4 regions of the Sodalis ligni genome follow, and region 1 is predicted to be linked to each of the others. Evidence: predicted binding sites of a transcription regulator. Region 1 holds the regulator's gene; each other region holds the start of a gene.

Region 1 (4,768 bases):
GATTATCCGGATTTCGCTGGGCAATTTTTTCCACCGCCGACAGGGCTTCCGCCATGGTGAAACGGCCCGATAACCGATGATAAAGGATATCGTCCGCTACCACCCGCAGCCGGGCGGCAATCAATTGGGCATTATAGCGGATCACCGCTTCAGCGTGACTCTGCTCCACCAGCTTTTGCACTTCGTCCGGCTGATGCAAACTGACGGCGATATGCTCTTGCAGGTCCAGAGCCACCTGAAATGTCCGCAGCAGACGTTTGTACTGAAGCTGATGGTTGGCCGACAGCATATGCAGCTGCTGGTAAATTTGCGCAATCAGATCAATCACCCGCTGCTGCCGGGCAAACAGCGGCGGCAGGGCGGTTTCCGGGTCGGTATGCTGGGTCAGCAGGCTGTATTTCGCCTCGATATAATCCGCGAGCTCTCTATAGAGCAGGCTGAGGGTTTCCCGCATCGGCTGCTCTTTAAGCCATCGGAACCACAGGCCGGTAAACAGCCCGTACCAGGCGGTACCGGCGATATACAGCAGCGGCGGGATCCACACCGGGGCGTTGCCGGTCAGGCCGAGGGTAAAAATGGCGGCGATAAGGGAGGCGGGTAATAACCGCCCGTGCAACGGACTGATTTCACCGGTGACGCCCAGCGCCAGCGCCAGGCCCACCATGATAAAGGGCAAGGGTACGTGTACAAAGAGCAGCCACTGGATCAGTACGCTGCTGACGGCGAACAGCGTACCGCCGATGGCCAGGCGTTTAAAAAAGCGTTTATGCAGGGTATCCAGGCCGGCGATGTTGCAACAGGCGGGCACCAGGGAGAACAGCAGGCCGTTCTGCAGGCTGCCGAACAATAGCCCTATCGCCACCGGCAGGCAAAGCACGATGGTTTGCCGCAAGGCATAGTTGACTTCGGGGTGATAGATCAGTCGACGCCACATGCTGCCAACAAGCAGGCGTGGCACAGAGTACCACGCCTGTTTGATTAACGTTTAACGCGTACCGTAAACGACAATGGTCTTGCCGTGTGCGGAGATGAGATTTTGATCTTCCAGCATTTTCAGAATACGGCCCACCGTTTCGCGGGAACAGCCGACAATCTGGCCGATTTCCTGGCGGGTAATCTTGATTTGCATGCCGTCGGGGTGGGTCATGGCGTCGGGTTGTTTCGCCAGATTAAGCAAGGTTTGCGCGATACGTCCCGTGACGTCGAGAAACGCCAGATTACCGACTTTTTCCGAGGTGACCTGCAAGCGGCTGGCCATCTGCGCCGACAGACGCATCAGGATATCCGGATTCACCTGAATCAGTTGCCGGAATTTTTTATAAGAAATTTCAGCCACTTCACAAGCGGTTTTCGCACGAACCCAGGCGCTGCGCTCCTGGCCTTCTTCGAATAAGCCCAATTCCCCGATAAAATCCCCCTGGTTAAGGTAGGACAAGATCATCTCTTTACCTTCTTCATCTTTTATCAGCACCGCGACGGCGCCTTTGACGATGTAGTAAAGTGTTTCAGCTTTTTCGCCTTGATGTATTAGCGTACTCTTCGATGGATACTTGTGAATATGGCAATGAGACAGGAACCATTCGAGAGTCGGGTCTGTTTGCGGTTTGCCGAGAACCATTCGCTGTTATCCTCTTTTGTCATCGATGTCCTTGTTCAGGACATCGTATTCCCTATTACGGCGCTGTTTTATCGATCCATCTCCGTTGTAAACGGAGCGACGTTAGGGAACTTATTAGGGTCTGGTTTTAGTGATGTTCCGATCGCTCTCTTGCCCTTTCATTATCATGAGGTCGATCCAGCCTTGTTTTTAGCATAGGTTTGAAGCAGTGTCTTCTGTTGTCTTGCATCAGCATGAAGTATGTTAGGTAACATTGCCACCTTTCCAATAAAAATGTAGGGTGCAGGAAAAACTTTTTATCTGGAGTCATCATAATGCAAGCACGAGTAAAATGGGTCGAAGGTCTGTCTTTTATAGGTGAATCCGCCTCCGGCCACCAGATTTTGATGGATGGCAACGCAGGGGAAAAAGCGCCCAGCCCAATGGAAATGGTACTTATGGCGGCTGGGGGGTGCAGCGCCATCGACGTGGTATCGATTCTGCAAAAAGGGCGTCAGGATGTGCGTGATTGCGAAGTCAAGCTGACCTCTGAACGCCGCGACGAAGCGCCGAGGTTATTTACCCATATTAATTTACACTTTATAGTTTCCGGCACGGGGCTCACCGACAAAATCGTCGAAAGGGCGGTGGAGCTGTCAGCGGAAAAGTATTGCTCGGTGTCTTTAATGCTCGGCAAATCCGTGAACGTTACCCATAGTTTTGAAGTGCGTTTGCCGTCCTGAATGACGGATGCGTTACCGCTGGCGCGACGCTCCGGCCGCGCCCGGTTTATTCAATGCGTTTGCCTTCCAGTAGCTGCTTTACCAATGGTCCCATGATCAGTTCCATCGCCAGCCCCATTTTCCCTCCCGGTACCACCAGCGTATTGATATTGGAAATAAACGACCCCTGCAGCATCGCCAGCAGATAGGGGAAGTCGATATGATCCAGGCCGCGAAAGTGAATTACCACAAAGCTTTCGTCCAGCGAAGGGATGGCCTTGGCGGCAAAGGGGTTGGACGTGTCCACCGTGGGAACCCGTTGAAAATTGATATGGGTACGGGAAAACTGCGGTGTGATGTAGTTAATATAGTCTTCCATCGATCGCACCACGGAATCCATCACCGCTTCCCGGGAGTGTCCGCGTTCGCTGGTATCGCGCACCAGCTTTTGTATCCATTCCAGGTTGACGATGGGTACTACACCCACCAGGAGATCCACATGCTGCGCCACATTATGGTGGTCGGTAACCACCCCGCCGTGCAGCCCCTCGTAAAACAGCACATCCGTCGGCTCCGGCAGCGGCTGCCAGGGAGTAAAGGTGCCGGGAATCTGATTGTAGGGAACGGCTTCGTCATAGGTGTGCAGATATTTTCGCGCTTTGCCGTGGCCGGTGAGCCCATACTGCAGGAAGGTGTGTTCCAATAGGCCGAAGTCATTGGCTTCCGGCCCGAAATAGCTGATATGTCGCCCGAGATCGCGGGCCTTGCGAATGGCCATGTCCATTTCCGGACGGGTAAAATGGTGGAAACTGTCCCCTTCCAGCTCGGCGGCGTGAATATTCAACTGGTGAAAAATTTTACGGAAAGCCAAACTGGTGGTGGTGGTGCCGGCGCCGCTGGAGCCGGTAACGGCAATAATGGGATGTTGTGCTGACATGGTAACCCTACGCTTCGTTATATGGCGGCGTGATACCCTCAATAATTCAGGTTGCAGGAAAGCGGACGCACCTGCAACTTGAAGTATGACGGGTAGATTCACATGCGCCCGGCATGAAAGACTTGATTATTGTTATCATGTTTAGCGGCGCAGGGCCAATTTGCGTTATTCCGGATGAAACTGGCCGCGGGGCATAATATTGATGGTCTCATGCAGTTCCGACCATACCACTACCGCTTCGCCGCTTATCAGTTGACGTTTGACATCGGCGACTTTGGCCTCCAGTGTCTTTTCCTGTTCGCCGTAATCGGTGCCTTCTCGCAAGACAAAGGATTCAAGCAGGTTATACAGGGTGTCGGAGTCGATTTCTTCCCACGGAATAATCATCATGTTATGTCCAGTTTGTTAATGATTCAATGCCTTGAGGAAATTTCACCAGCAAAGCCTTGTGCGGATACAGGCGCGCTGTTAGTTTCTTACCTTCATTAAAGGGAGAGGAGCCCCCGAAACGTGGAACCGAGTCTTTTTCTTTCAATGTTGGGTTTTCTTTGGGTCGCTGCCATTACGCCCGGTCCTAATAATATGCTGCTCACCGCTTCCGGCGCGAATTTCGGTTTTTGGCGTTCAATGCCGTTGATGCTGGGTATTATGCTCGGGATGCAGTGCATATTGCTATTGGTGGCTTTCGGTATCGGCGGTTTAATTACCCTGTATCCGTCATTGCATTTTATGCTCAAAGTGGCCGGTTCCCTTTATCTGCTGTGGTTAGCCTGGAAGATTGCCACCGCGGCGTATGAAACATTGGAGACGGATGCGCCGCCGCCACGCCCCATTCCGTTTTACCAGGGCGGACTGCTGCAGTTCCTGAATCCCAAAGCCTGGTTGATGGCGCTGGGGGCGGTAGCCAGCTTCAGCCTGACGGGTAATGCCTATATTACTTCAGTGGGGGCCATCAGTATTGGTATTGTGACGGTGAATATCGTTTCCGGGACTATTTGGCTCGGCTTTGGTACGCTTATCGGCCGTTTGCTCAGCAGTAAACGCGCCTGGACGGTATTTAATGTCGCCATGGGATTGCTTACCGCGGCCTGCGTGCTGTTGATTTGGCGCTGATAAGGCCGCGCAATTTTTGCGGTCTTCCTTTAACACGCTCGGTTCACGCGCCGGTGATCGCGGGCTTACCGTGCCATGAGGCGCTCCGGCGGGCGGGAAAAACCACGCCCGCTTCGACCTCATTGGCGCGGTCTCCCTTTAACACGTTCGGTTCACGCGCTGGTGATCGCGGGCCTACCGTGCCATGAGGCGCTCCGGCGGGCGGGAAAACCACGCCCGCTTCGACCTCATTGGCGCGGTCTCCCTTTAACACGCTCGGTTCACGCGCCGGCGATCGCGGGCCTACCGTGCCATGAGGCGCTCTGGCGGACGGGAAAACCACGCCCGCTTCGACCTCATTGGCGCGGTCTCCCTTTAACACGTTCGGTTCACGCGCCGGTGATCGCGGGCCTACCGTGC
Region 2 (4,768 bases), 2.3 Mb from region 1:
TATTTGCTGCTGTCGGCCAACAGCACCCGGCGTTGGGCATTGGCCAGCAGATCCTGCTTGAGGCCGGCTTTCTCTTCGGTCGGCGTGGTAATGCCTTTCTCCAGGCTCCAGGAGTTACAGCTGACAAAGGCAAGTTGCGGATTAATGCTGCGCAATAGCTTGCGGCCATGTTCACCGATGCAGGATTGACTGCTGTCGTCGATGCGTCCGCCGATTATGGTAACCTCGATTTGCTTAAAGCCGCTGAGAAACAGCGCGATATGCAAATCGGTGGTAATCACCCGTAGCGGCAAATGGCTTAATTGGCGGGCCAGCTCGTACATGGTGGTGCCGGCATCCAGCACCACGGTATCACCGGCGGTGACGAAGCCGGCGGCCTCAAAGGCAATGGCCTGCTTCTCCGCCAGATTGCGCTGATTTTTTTCGTAGGTGGTGGGCTGGGAGGGAATGAACCGGTTAAGGGTTACGCCGCCGTGCATGCGGCAAATGACGCCTTCCCGATCCAGTTTGATGAGATCCCGGCGCACGGTGGCGGGCGATGCGCTCAGCACCGTCACCAATTGATCCACTGTCACCAGATTATGGTTTTTCAGGTAACCCAAAATCTGGTCAAGGCGAGGTTGTGCCGTCATCGCGTCCGTCCGCTTATGCCAATTGCATTGCCAGCGCGATTGCAACAGCCATGCTCTTAGCTTTGGCTTGTCCGCGCCAGGCGATATCAAACGCGGTGCCATGATCCGCGGAAGTCCGGATAAACGGTAGGCCGGCAGTGATATTCACCCCATCGTAGAAGCCCAGCAGCTTTAAGGGGATATGACCTTGGTCGTGATACATCGCGACGACCATATCATATTGTCCCTCATAGGATTGCAGGAAAACCGTATCCGGCGGACAGGGGCCGTAAACATTGATGCCTTTTGCCGTCATCGCCGCAATGGCCGGGCCGACAATGGCTATCTCCTCATCACCGAACAGACCGTGTTCTCCCGCATGGGGATTGACGCCGGCCACCGCGATGCGGGGGGCGTCGAAACCGACGCGTTTGAGAAAGGTATCCGCCATGGCGATAACGGTTTCTACCCGCGCCCGGCTCAGGGTATCCAGGAATTTGCGCAGGGCGATATGCGTGCTGACATGAATCACCTTCAGCTTTTCGGTATAGAGCACCATGGCGTAATCCCGGCTGTGGGTTAATGTCGCCAGCAATTCAGTATGCCCTGGATAAATATGGCCGGCGCTGTGCAATGCTTCCTTATTTAACGGCGCCGTGGCCATGGCATGAACCTTTCCCGCCATGGCCAGTTCGGTCGCCCGCTTTATGCAGCGGTAGGCCAGATCCCCCGCGGCCGATTGCACCTTGCCCGGCTGCAACGCCAGAGGGTCGGCCAGCGGTTCATCGATAACGTTCAATATGCCGGGAGCGAAATGCGCATCGGCGGCGTTTTTAATAATCCGCAGCTCCGCCGCCGGCGTGATATTCAGAGATAAAACCCGCCGGAGCGTACCGGCGCAGCCCACCACCACCGCCGGCGCACCGGATAAGGGGCCGTCGATGAGTGATTTGATGATGATTTCCGGACCGATGCCCGCCGGGTCGCCCATGGTGACTGCAATAATTTTAATCACTCCGCTTCTCCTGATTGAAACACAATATGATTATATTGAATCATAGTTGATTATATGTGAGCACGATCAAAAAAGACCAACGTTAAATATTCTATAAAATAGGGGCGGCGGGCATGAGCTGTGATGTTAAATGATGAAATATAATCACCGACGTTCCCTGAGCGGGGAATGAAGACACAAGGCAAGGTCAATGAATATAAACAGCACCCTTATCAGTGGTTATCAGGCGCTTAACGACCTGGGTTACCTGTTGCAGGATAAGCGAGCGGCATTACTGGTAACGGATAAAAACATCGCCGTTATTCCCGCCGTACAAAGCGTGATTGAGCAGGTGTGCGGCAAGGTCGCCAGCCTTAAGATGATTGATAATGTCCCCCCGGAGCCCAGGGCGCAGGATGTGGAGGCTATCGTCGCCGCGCTGGGGGGAAAGTCGTTTGATCTGGTGATAGGTATCGGCGGCGGCAGCGTGCTGGACGTGGCGAAACTGCTTTCAGTGCTGTGTATCGGGGGCGCGCCGGATTTAACCGCCCTGCTGGCGGGAGAAAAGCCGCAAAAGCGCATCACCTCGCTGCTTATCCCCACCACGGCCGGAACCGGCTCGGAAGCTACGCCCAATGCCATTTTAGCCATCCCAGAACGGGAAACCAAAGTCGGGATCATTTCGCCGGTGATGCTGCCGGACTATGTGGCATTGGTGCCGGAGTTGACCGTCAGCATGCCGGCGTCTATCGCCTCGTCAACCGGTATCGACGCGCTCTGTCATCTGATTGAATGTTTTACGTCCGTGGCGGCCAACCCGGTCAGCGACAACTATGCCCTGATGGGGCTGAAAAAACTGTTCGCGAATCTGGAAATCGCCGTGGCCCGGCCGGATAACCTGGCCGCCCGATTGGAAATGCTGTGGGCGTCTTATTACGGCGGCGCCGCCATTACCCATGCCGGGACGCATCTGGTTCATGCCATGTCTTATCCCCTGGGAGGCAAATACCATATCCCCCACGGGGTGGCGAACGCCATTTTGCTGGCCCCCTGTATGCGCTTTATCCGTCCGGCGGCGGTGGCCAAATTTGCGCAGGCCTATGATTTAGTGCCTGATGCCATCACCTCTCTAAGCGACGAAGAAAAATCCCACGCGCTGGTGGAGTATTTTTCCGCCTTGGTGCAGCGCCTAAAGCTGCCGGCGAGTCTCGAGGCGCTGGGGATCGGCGGGGAGCATTTGCCTTATCTGGTGGAGGCGGCGCTGGATGTGCAGCGGCTCATGAAAAACGTTCCGACGCAAGTAGGCGCCGACGATGTCCGCCGCCTCTATTTGACGCTGTTCCAAACACAGGATTGTTGATTAATTACGAGGGTATTATGAGCAAAAAAATCAGCGGCGTACTGACGGCTATCGTCACCACCTTCGACAAAACGGCGATTTCAGCCCGAGCGCCATGCGTTTGCAGGTTCAGCGCCAGTTGGGTTACGGCAACGGCATATTCTGCGGGGGCACCAACGGCGAGTTTTTTGTGCTGAACGAGAAGGAAAAGCTGGCATTAATTGAGACCTGCACCGATGAGGTGGCGGGCAAGGCGGCGGTGGTTGGGCATATCGGCGAGATATCCACCCGCGAAACCATCCGGCTCGGTAAGCAGGCGGCGGGTTTGGGCGTCGATGCGGTTTCCGTGATCACGCCCTATTTTGTGCCGCTAAAACAGGAGGAACTGGCGTGGCATTACCGGGCCATCGCCGATGCCTTGCCGGTGCCGATCTTTCTCTACAATATTCCGGCGCGCACCGGCAATACGCTGCAACCGGAAACCGTCCGGCAATTGGCGTCCCATCCAAATATTATCGGCATCAAAGACAGTGCCGGCAGCTATGAAAGCCTGAGCGGCTTTCTCAACGCCGTGAAGGATCTCGAGGGTTTCAGCGTGCTTAACGGTCCCGACTCGCTCATTCATCAGGGCTTTGTCGATGGCTGCTCCGCCTGCATCTCCGGTTTGGCCAACGTCGCGCCAAAAGAGATTAACGCTATATGGTCCCGTTTCCATGCCGGCGATGTGGAAGGCTCCCGTGCGGCGCAGGAACAGGTGACCTGACTGCGAACCGATCTGTATAACGTGGCGTTTTCTCCGGCGGCGGTGAAAAAAGCGGTGTCGCTGATGGGTTATGACGTAGGGGAAAGCCGTTATCCCATCCGGTTCAGCGCGGCGGATGAGGAAAAAATCCTCCAGATCATCAATAAATATACCAAGTGATTTTTGCTGCGTGCGTTTATACGCGCCGCGGAATCACGACCGTGGGCCGGTGGGATAATAACGGAATCTCAACATGAAAATACTCTGTACTTCGCCCTCTTTTGCTAAATATGATGATAGTCCGGTCATGGCGCTTAAACAGCATGGCCTGGAAATAGTAATGTTGCCGGCGGATATCAGTCTGTCCGAACTGCGTCCGCATCTAGCCGATACCCTGGCGATGATTGTGGCGTTTACCGAGGTGACTCCGGCACTGCTGGAGATGGCGCCGCAGCTCAAGATTGTCTGCAAGCATGGCGTCGGCGTGGACAATATTGACCTGAAGGCCACCGCTGAACGGGGTATTTATGTCACCAATGTTCCCGATGCCAATAAGCATGCGGTCGCCGATTTTGCTTTTTCCTTGATCCTGGCCGGCGCCCGCCAGCTGACGCAATCCGTTATCCAGACGCGGGAAGGCCGCTGGCCGCGGATCTTTGCCACCGATGTCTATGGCAAAACGCTAGGCATTGTGGGACTGGGGAATATAGGCAAACAGGTGGTCTTGCGCGCCGCCGGATTTAACATGCGCGTGCTGGCCTATGATTTTTATCAGGACGAAGCCTTTGCCCGCGACCATAACGTTGAGTTTGTTACGTTGGATTCACTGGTGCGACAGAGCGATTTCATTACGCTTCATACGCCGTTGACCACCGAGACCCGCAACCTGTTCGATGAAGCGCGGCTGAAACGTATGAAAAAAAGCGCCTTCCTGATTAATGTTTCCCGTGGCGGCGTGGTGGACGAAAACGCGCTGTATGATGCGTTGGTTGATCACGTCATCGCCGGTGCCGCGGCGGATGTGTTTGAACAGGAACCGTTAAAGACCCATCCATTATTTAGCTTAGATAATTTTATACCAA
Region 3 (4,768 bases), 540 kb from region 1:
CAACGCCCGCGGCCTGCACGTGGGCGAAGCGCCGAATATGATTGTCTGCTGGGGCGGCCATTCCATCAGCGAAACCGAATATCTCTATGGCCGCAAAGTAGGCAGCCAGCTGGGTCTGCGTGAACTCAATATCTGCACCGGCTGCGGACCGGGCGCCATGGAGGCGCCGATGAAAGGCGCGGCGGTGGGCCATGCCCAGCAGCGCTACAAGGAAGGACGCTTTATCGGCATGACCGAACCGTCCATTATCGCCGCCGAACCGCCCAATCCGCTGGTAAATGAGCTGATTATCATGCCGGATATTGAAAAACGGCTGGAAGCGTTTGTCCGTATCGGCCACGGCATCATTATTTTCCCGGGCGGGGTGGGCACCGCGGAAGAGCTGCTGTACCTGCTGGGGATCATGATGAATCCGGCCAATAAAGAACAGGTGCTGCCCCTGATTCTTACCGGTCCGGGCATCAGCGCCGATTACTTCCGGGTGCTGGATGAATTTGTCGTCAGTACCCTGGGCGAGCAGGCCCGCAAATATTACACCATCATCATTGACGATGCGGCGGAAGTGGCCCGCCAAATGAAAAAAGCCATGCCCAGGGTCAAGGAAAACCGGCGCAGCAGCGGCGATGCCTATAGCTTCAATTGGTCGCTGAAGGTGGCGCAGGATCTTCAGCACCCGTTCGATCCCACCCATGAAAACATGGCCAACCTGAATCTGCATCGCGACCAGCCGGCCGAACAGCTGGCGGCGGCGCTGCGGCGGGCGTTTTCCGGCATTGTTGCCGGCAACGTAAAGGAAAACGGCATCCAGTCCATAGAGCAGCACGGCCCCTACAAGCTGCGCGGCGATCCGGACATTATGAAACGCATGGATTTCTTATTACAGGGTTTTGTCGCGCAACACCGCATGAAATTACCGGGCAGCGCCTATATCCCTTGCTACGAAATCTGTATTTAACGCCGGGCCCGACTTGACGACAGGACAAAGCCAATTCCGGCGTCCTGTCCTGCCTCCCGATGGATGATGATAAGGACGACACGCCATGACGGTTCATTTATTGATTGTGGATGCGTTGAACCTGATTCGCCGCATGCATGCCACCCAGGGTTCTTCCTGCCCATCAGCCTGTACCCATGCGCTGAAGCAGCTGATTTTTCATAGTGAACCGACCCACGCAGTGGCGGTATTTGACGATGAACAACGCGACGAAAGCTGGCGCCATCAACTTTTACCGGCCTATAAAGGCGGACGCGCGCCGATGCCCGACGAGCTGCGCGCACTGTTGCCGGACATCAGGCGGCTGTTCAGCCAAACCGGCGTGGCATCGTGGCAGCTAAAAGGATACGAAGCGGACGATATCGCCGCGACGCTGGCCTTCAAAGTCGCCGCCGCCGGACATCGCGTGACTTTGATTTCAACCGATAAGGGATATTGCCAGCTATTATCGCCGGCAATCCACATCAGGGACTATTTTCAAAAACGCTGGCTGGATCTGCCCTTTATTACCGAGACCTTCGGCGTGCAGCCGCAACAATTGCCCGATTACTGGGGATTGGCCGGCATCAGCGGCAGTAAGATTCCCGGTGTCGCCGGTATCGGCGCCAAAACCGCTACGCAGTTAATCAGCCAGGCCGGCAGCCTGGAAACGCTTTATGGGCGATTGGCCGATATCCCGCCTAAATGGCGGAATAAACTGGAACCGCAGCGGGAAATGGCCTTTATATGTCGCCGGGTGGCGACGCTGGATACCGGCGTAACCCTGGAAGGGAACCTGCAGCAGCTGCGTTTACCCCGTTAATCCCCCCGCAGGTGGCCGACGGCCACCGTTGGCACAAAAAAACGCTTTGATATTTTCATATAGAAAATATGCGAAGCCTCCTGAGTTGATATTTCATCTGCGTTTCCCTCCTGTTCAAGTTTCTCCGGTAAGATAATCTCTTTATTTCAAAGGAACTATATTCTTACATTGGTGCTTATCTGAGTGATTTATTTACCCTGCTGCTCCATCTTAATAACGTGAGTCATATATGATATCAGAATCACACTCCGCCTGTGCCAAGTCCATGCCCTCCCCTTCACGCCCCATTGATTTGCACCATAACGCGTCAAATCATCTGTCTATTGGAAAAATCTGACAGCGGCAAGTCAAAGCGATGAAATAGTAGCAAAATGACTTTAAAAGAAAAATAGGTCAGAAAATCATGCTGGACTTCCGTTATTGGCGAGAAGATACCAAAACAAGCGTTAAGCAGGATATGGTGCAGCTAACGGAAACAATAAGAAATATTATTAGAAACAATCATATTGGTGGAATTATTCTGTTTGCCAATAACCTGAAGAATAAAGAACAAATACAAAAACTCACCGACGATCTGCAGGATGCCATACCGGCGGGAGGCATCCCTTTATTTATTGCCACTGATAACGAGGGGGGCAGCGTCTTTCGGCTGCCCCGCGGCGAGTTCTCTGCTTTCCCGGGCAATATGGCGCTGGGCGCCGCCTGTATGGACACGGTGGATAGTAAATTGGCCTATAAGCAGGGATGTGTTCTAGCCCGGGATCTGTCGTCACTCGGCATTAATACCATTTTCGCGCCGGTGATGGATGTCAACAGCAACCCAAATAATCCGGTGATTAATGTTCGTTCATTCGGCGACGACCCGGCCAGCGTAGGGCGATTGGCACGGGAAATGATAGCCGGCATCGGCAGCAAAGGCGTAGTGAGCGTCGCCAAGCATTTTCCCGGCCATGGGGACACGGTGACCGATTCCCATTTTGGCTTGCCGATGGTAAACAAAAACCGCCAAGACGCCAATGAGATCGATCTGGCGCCCTATCGCGACGCTATTACATCCGGCGAAGCGCCGGATATGATTATGACCGCACATATCCAATACCCGTCCCTGGATAACACCTGCATTAAAAACAGGGCCGGAGAAGAGATCATAGTGCCGGCGACATTGTCAAAAAAAATACAGACCGACCTATTGCGAAAGGAACTGGAATTTCAGGGAGTTACTATAACCGATGCGCTGAATATGAAGGCCATCAGCGATAATTTCGATATTCACACCGTGATGGAATTCACCTTCAAGGCCGGCGTGGATATTGCGCTTATGCCGGTTAGCATATACCACATCTCCGACGTCCACCGATTGCAGTCGCTGATTAATATTCTGTCGGGAAAAATTACCGCCCGGGTCATTGATGAGCACATGGTGTCAGAGTCCGTCAAACGGATTATCGAACTTAAGCTGAAAAGAAATATTATCGCCCCGTTCAACGGAACCGCTCCTGGAGATATCACCTTGAGCAGAACATTGGAAAAGAAATTACCGACCGCTCGGTAACCTTATTGAAAAATATCGGTCAGCTTATTCCCTGGAGGATAATTCCCAATCCATCTATATTTTGACACCCTTGGCCGAACAGGGCGCGGCCATTGAACATACTCTGTGGGAAAATGGTTACCATATGGTTAAGAGCGGCGATCTGATTGAAGCAGATTGGCTCCGTAATGTCAGCATCAATCAATGCGATATCTTAATTATCGGCAACATGTTGGATCGGGCCAAAGGATTAGCGGACGCCCCGGGTTTATCCCGGCAAACCACGCCGGTCCTTTCTCGTAAGAACAGCGTTCAAGAAGCGATGGCCTTTGCCAAACGGAGGCAAAAGAAGGTGATATATCTCTCCTTAAAAACGCCCTATGACGTCGTTGGTTATGGCGATATGGCGGATGCGGTATTGGCGACCTACTCCTTTTATGGTGCCAAAAAGGGCAGTTCACTGGCCACGTCTCTTAATGCAGTCGCCGAGATAATCATCGGCAAACTGCCGCCGCGGGGCAAGCTGCCGGTTAATATCTATAATGTCAATAGCCGCGGGCGTGTCAAGGAGCTGAAATACCCCCGCGGTTTCGGACTGACAAACTAGGCGCCGCAAGCAGCCATAGCGGGCATCATGACGCGGTCAATATCATTCGCGTCGGTGGCCGCGGCGGTGTCTGTAAGCGGCAGGATGCCTGCGAGCGCAAGCCTTTGCGGACCATTGAGCCGCCGGGTTCGTGACTTATCGCTCGTCCCGGCGTCCGGGCACTGCGCTCCAGAAACGGCGGATATGCACCGTTACCTCTTCCCGATCGTGATAGAGCTGTTTGGCATGGATCTCTCCGTAAACGCTGTTTTCCTTCAGGCTGTTGCGCAGCAGGTCCAGGTTTTGGCAGACTTCCTCATAACGCTTTTTCATCGGCAGTTTGAGATTGATGATAGCCTCGCGACACCAGCCCTTAACCAGCCAGTCGGCGGCAAGCTGCGCCACACGCGCCGGTTGTTCCACCATATCGCACACCAGCCAGTAGACATTATTGCGCGGCGGCTCGAATTTAAACCCATCGGCACGATGGTGGATGACCTGGCCGGTGTCCATCAGGCTGGCGGCCATGTCGCCGTTATCCACCGCATGCACCATCATGCTGCGTTTCACCAGTTGATAGGTCCAGCCGCCGGGGCTGGCGCCCAAATCCACCGCGTACATGCCGCTGCCCAGCCGCTCATCCCATTCATCGCTGGGGATAAAGACATGAAACGCCTCTTCCAGCTTCAGCGTGGACCGGCTGGGAGCCTCGGTGGGAAATTTGAGGCGGGGGATGCCCATATAAAAAGGCGAGTTGTTATTGCTGTAGGAATACCCCACATAACAACAGCCCGGCGCGATAAAAAATACATGGATAACCGGACGATTGGCTTTTTCCTGCGGGGTCAGCAGCTT
Region 4 (4,768 bases), 1.2 Mb from region 1:
CCAGGGTAAATGCCGGACCCGCGACAAAGGCTCCGGTGGCCTTGAGCTGGCCCTCCAGGATCGACATTTTGTCGGCCCAGCTTGCGGCGGCGGCCTTGATGCGTTCGGGATCGGGATGTTCGGGATTGTGCCGCACCAGGGCGCTGAAAACATAGCTCCAGGCGGGATTGAGATCGGCGGCCTGCCAATCAATCCACCGGTCGATGCCGGCCCGGATTTTGGGGGCCGCCGGGTATAGCGATTCGCCGCGGTAGGCGCGCGCCAGGTAACGGATAATGGTATTCGATTCCCATAGGACAAAATCCTCGTCCTGGATAACCGGAACCATGGCATTAGGATTCAGCGCGAGAAATTCGGGGCTGTGGGTGGATTTGAATCCGTTGCCCCAGTCTTCGCGCTGATATTCGATGCCCAACTCCGCGCAGGCCCATAGGACCTTGCGCACATTAATGGATGAAGATCTGCCGAGTATTTTCAGCATAGGCTTCCTTTACAATCAATGTTAGGGTGACAGTGGCCAAGCCATACTGGCATTTTTCCCGGCGGCTGGGAACAGGAAAACGCCGGCTTAAAGTCTCCAGGGCTGCTTGCGCCATTGAAATGCCTTGCCGGTATGCCGGGGATAAGTATCCCTAGCGCGCTGCCAACTGCTCGTTGACCCGCCTTTGCAAGCGTAGGAGGCTCTTGGAGAAGAACTCCGCGTCGTCAAGGGCGCGGGCCAGGATCAGGGCGCCCTGGATACCGGCCACCACCTCCTGCGACAGGATGGCGCAGGTGGAGTCGTCAACCCCAGCGCGCCGCAGGGCGCCCCCCAGCGCGGCTATCCACCGCCTGAAATAGCCGCTGATGGCGGTAGCGAACCGATCCCGCGTGCCGTCCAGGGCAAACGCCCCCACCAGGCAAACGCGTTTACCGGACTGAAAATAGTCATCCACTTCCCGCCACATGTCATCCAGAGCGCCGAAGGCGTTCTCCTGTTCCAGCGGCAGGAAAATATGCCCGGCGAACCAGCGGTGGATATGCAGCAGCACCTCAGCGGCCATCTCCTCCTTACCGGCGGGGAAAAAGTGATAAAGACTGCCTTTGCCCAGCCCGGTACCCTCGGTAATGCGGCTGAGGGAGGCGCCCTCAAAGCCGCACTCGCGGAATATTTCGGCAATGCGGGCCACCAGCTCGGTTTTTGCGTTTTCTTTGCTGTTCAATGAATGAATGCCTTGCAGTTACCGAGAACCACTACAAACCAAAATCGGACAGGCCGGGGTGGTCGTCCGGACGCCGGCCCAGCGGCCAGAAAAACCGGCGATCGTCGCTGGTAATGGGCAAATCATTGATGCAGGCAAAACGGCGGAACATCAATCCTTGCTCATTGAACTCCCAGTTTTCATTGCCGTAGGAGCGAAACCAGTTTCCGCTGTCATCGTGCCATTCGTAAGCGAAACGTACCGCTATCCGGGCGCCGGTAAATGCCCATAGCTCTTTGATCAGCCGATAATCCAGCTCCCTGGCCCATTTGCGGGTCAGGAAGGCTACCACTTCCTCGCGTCCGGTAACAATTTCAGCACGGTTGCGCCACTGGGTGTCTTCGGAGTAGACCAGGGAGACCCGGCGGGGGTCCCGGCTGTTCCAGCCGTCTTCCGCCAAACGGACTTTGGCGATTGCAGTCTCCAGCGTAAAGGGGGGAACCAGGTTAGCCATGATGAGTGCCTTTTCTATGAGTGAAGATAGGACTGTACCGATCGGTACAGCCATTGACAAGGTTTATTTTATCCTGTCAGGTTTCGCGGGAATTGCCGAAAACGTCAAGCCCGCCCGGAACGTGGCGGAAATGAACCCGGGTCCGAGGAGAAACGAAAAGCCGCACGTGTTGAAATCGGGTATGAAATGAGGGAACGGATGGGAGACGGAGGTGAACCGATAAAATCGGTTAAGGGATTTTAAACAGCAAAAGACCTGGCTGAATGCGCCATGTCTGAATGCGTGGGTCGTTAAAATGTATTAGCGGAATGGGCGTCCGGTAAAGGCCCGGATCAGGTAATCTGCCAGTCCGGCGGGGTGTGGACGATAATATATTCCCCCAGCTCTTTCAGACCGGCCCAGATATCGCGCCAGTGCGCCAGCTCCATCGAGAGGGTAATGCCCAGCAACCCGGCGACAAACCAATAGGCCATGCTGATGCCGACGCCGGTGAAGATAAAGGCAAGGGCATTTTTACTGGATCTACGGCATACGACATTTAGCGTGCTAGCGAAAAACATCATCACCGCACTGAGCAATTCCCAGCGCATCATCACAAAGCCTGCGGCCAGCGTACTCATGTGGAACCATCCTCCCGTTGATTAAGTTGCCGTAATTTTCTCCTGTTTTTAGGTATTGTGCTACAAAAATATGTGATGGAGGTCAAATTTTTTTGACGGCAATGGATAAGTTGTTTACTTTTTTGGTTTTTTTACTTTTGGGTGCCGGCCGCTACGGTTTCCGCCGGCCCGAACACCGGATACTTAGGTAAATTCACCTGCGTGTAGGGTTCCCAGCCTCCGCCCAGGGCTTTGTAAAGCGCCACCAAATCAATGCCGGTCTGGACCCGGGCGGCGGCGACCTACTGGCGGGCCTGGGCCAGCTGCCGCTGTGCATCAAGCATAGTGATAAATGACGTCAGTCCCTGGCGGTAGCTTTCGCTGGATAAATTGAAGGCGTTTTGAAATGACGCGGCGGCTTGCTCCAGGCCATCCACCTGCTGCTGATCCGTGCGGTAGCTCACCAGCGCGTTCTCCACATCCTGCAACGCGGTCAGGACGGTTTGGCGGTAGGACAAGACCGCATTGGCCTGTTGCACCCGGGCCAGCCGGACGCTTGACACCAGCCGGCCGCCCTGGAAAATCGGCAGCGACACCTGGGGACCGTAACTGTAAAAATGGCTGCTCCAGTGGGTCAGATAATCCGCCTCGGTATTGCGCATGCCGAACTGGCCGGTGAGGGAAAAATCAGGGAACAATTGCGCCACCGAGACGCCGATATTGGCGGTGGCCGCATGCAGATTGGCTTCCGCCTGGCGCACATCGGGACGGCGGCGCGCCAGGGCTGACGGCACGCCCACCGCCACAGCGGCCGGGACGGCGGGCTGCGGCTTGTCTTGGCGTAGTTCGTTATCCAGCGTGCCGGGAGGTTGTCCCAGCAATACCGCCAATCCGTTCATCGCCTGACGCTGTTCCGCTTCGTACCGCGGCAACTGCGCCCGCAGCGAACCGAGCTGGGCAGCGGCGTTTTCCACATCATACTGCGGCGCCAGACCGTGCTGCTGGCGGCTGCGGGTCAATTCCAGGGACTGTTCCGCCACATCGATTTGCGTGCGAAGCGTCTGCGCCACGGTCTGGGCGCCCCTCAGCTGCAAATAGGTCCGCGCCACCTCCGCCTCCAGGGACACCAGGGCGTCGTTGCGTTCTTCAACCGAAGCCTGGCTTTGCGCCTGCGCCATCTCCACCGATCGGCGGACTTTTCCCCAAAGATCCAGCTCCCAGCTGGCGTCGAAACTGCCCTGATACAAGCTTATCGGCTGAGTCAGGGTATCCAGCGCGGAGGCTGCCTGCGGACTAAGACTCGCCACGCTTGAGGTGTCGACATGGGCCGAATCCAGCTGGCCCGCCAGACCCAGCTGCTCGCGCTGGGCGCTGGCCTTGGCCTGCACCGACGGCAGGTAAGCGGCGCCGGCCTGCAGGGTTTGTTCACGGGCGCCGGCGATACGCAGTACCGCCTGCTGCAGATTGATATTGCCGGCGATGGCCCGGTCTATCAGGCTATCGAGCTGCGGATCGTTAAAGCTGTGCCACCAGGACGGATCGGGCAGCGCCGCCAGGGTAGCGGAGGCGGACCGGTTTTTGCCGCCGTTGTCGAGATTGTTGAACGCGGCGGGGGTCACCGGTGATGGGGGGCGGTAATCCGGACCCACCGAACAGGCGGTTATCATGGCCGCCAGCAAACCAAGGCCGAAACGGCGCAGGCGGGGAGCGTGCTGCAATTGAGCTTTTAACAAACGGGCCGGCATACTAATGGGCTCCAACGCTGCCTTCGCTCTTCACCGGCGAAAGCAACAGACAGAAAGGAATCAGGATAAACGCCACCACCGCGCAAATGGAAAACACGTCGATATAGGACATAATCCGCGATTGGATAATCATTTGCTGGTACATCTTGCCGGTGGCTATTTGCAGCGGGTCGCCTATTTGCAGGGAAAAGTCCCGGATGGCCGCCGCGCTGGTATTTACCGCCTGCTGGAATTGCTCATTAAGCGGCGACATGTTATGCACCATATACGCGCTGTGGACCTGGCTGCGTTCGGTAATGGCGGCGGTGGACAGGGAAATCCCGACGGATCCCGCCACATTGCGGAACATGGTAAACAGCGCCGAGGCGTCGGCATTGAGCTTCGGCGCCAAGGTGATATAGGCCACGGTGGTGAGGGGCACGAATAAAAATCCCAGCCCGATGGATTGGGCGCTGCGCATCATGACCAGGGTCAGATAGTCCACATTGGGCACCAGCCGGCTGGAATAGACAAAGGCCAGCGCCAGTAACGTGAAGCCGAAAGCCACCAGCCAGCGGGTTTGTACGATGGGCATCAGTTTTATCACCAGCGGGATGGACAGGACGATTAAAATCGCCCCCGGCGACATCACCAGGCCGGAGAGGGTGGCGGTATAGCCCAGCTCCTGCTGGGCCAACTGCGGTATCGCCACCGAACTGCCGTAGAGGATCATGGCCATGCCGGCCATCA

What was found. Region 1 encodes CRP, which controls carbon source genes, mostly activating them, when cyclic AMP is high. Its sites were predicted from a motif close to ATGTGANNNNNNTCACAT; they were not measured.
Region 2: the regulator CRP is predicted to act here: its motif matches at 1,681-1,698, upstream of GTU79_RS13080 (iron-containing alcohol dehydrogenase).
Region 3: the regulator CRP is predicted to act here: its motif matches at 2,026-2,043, upstream of GTU79_RS05035 (glycoside hydrolase family 3 N-terminal domain-containing protein).
Region 4: the regulator CRP is predicted to act here: its motif matches at 2,386-2,403, upstream of GTU79_RS08015 (YjcB family protein).

Annotation. Positions count from the first base shown of each region.
Region 1 is NZ_CP075169.1:538,715-543,482, forward strand. Features, by position in the region: gene GTU79_RS02390 (YccS/YhfK family putative transporter) at 1-934, opposite strand, end outside; gene crp (cAMP-activated global transcriptional regulator CRP) at 986-1,618, opposite strand; gene GTU79_RS02400 (OsmC family protein) at 1,933-2,340, shown strand; gene GTU79_RS02405 (phosphoribulokinase) at 2,387-3,256, opposite strand; gene GTU79_RS02410 (YheU family protein) at 3,422-3,643, opposite strand; gene GTU79_RS02415 (LysE family translocator) at 3,767-4,369, shown strand.
Region 2 is NZ_CP075169.1:2,807,868-2,812,635, forward strand. Features, by position in the region: gene GTU79_RS13070 (DeoR/GlpR family DNA-binding transcription regulator) at 1-632, opposite strand, end outside; gene GTU79_RS13075 (D-threonate 4-phosphate dehydrogenase) at 646-1,626, opposite strand; gene GTU79_RS13080 (iron-containing alcohol dehydrogenase) at 1,817-2,965, shown strand; partial or broken gene GTU79_RS13085 (dihydrodipicolinate synthase family protein) at 2,983-3,866, shown strand; gene GTU79_RS13090 (phosphoglycerate dehydrogenase) at 3,940-4,768, shown strand, end outside.
Region 3 is NZ_CP075169.1:1,077,845-1,082,612, reverse strand. Features, by position in the region: gene ppnN (nucleotide 5'-monophosphate nucleosidase PpnN) at 1-955, shown strand, start outside; gene xni (flap endonuclease Xni) at 1,041-1,796, shown strand; gene GTU79_RS05035 (glycoside hydrolase family 3 N-terminal domain-containing protein) at 2,200-3,348, shown strand; gene GTU79_RS05030 (glycoside hydrolase family 3 protein) at 3,473-3,934, shown strand; gene rlmM (23S rRNA (cytidine(2498)-2'-O)-methyltransferase RlmM) at 4,070-4,768, opposite strand, start outside.
Region 4 is NZ_CP075169.1:1,693,576-1,698,343, forward strand. Features, by position in the region: gene GTU79_RS07995 (glutathione S-transferase family protein) at 1-481, opposite strand, end outside; gene GTU79_RS08000 (TetR/AcrR family transcriptional regulator) at 633-1,202, opposite strand; gene GTU79_RS08005 (nuclear transport factor 2 family protein) at 1,234-1,695, opposite strand; gene GTU79_RS08010 (hypothetical protein) at 1,694-1,885, shown strand; gene GTU79_RS08015 (YjcB family protein) at 2,028-2,315, opposite strand; partial or broken gene GTU79_RS08020 (efflux transporter outer membrane subunit) at 2,447-4,039, opposite strand; gene GTU79_RS08025 (DHA2 family efflux MFS transporter permease subunit) at 4,041-4,768, opposite strand, start outside.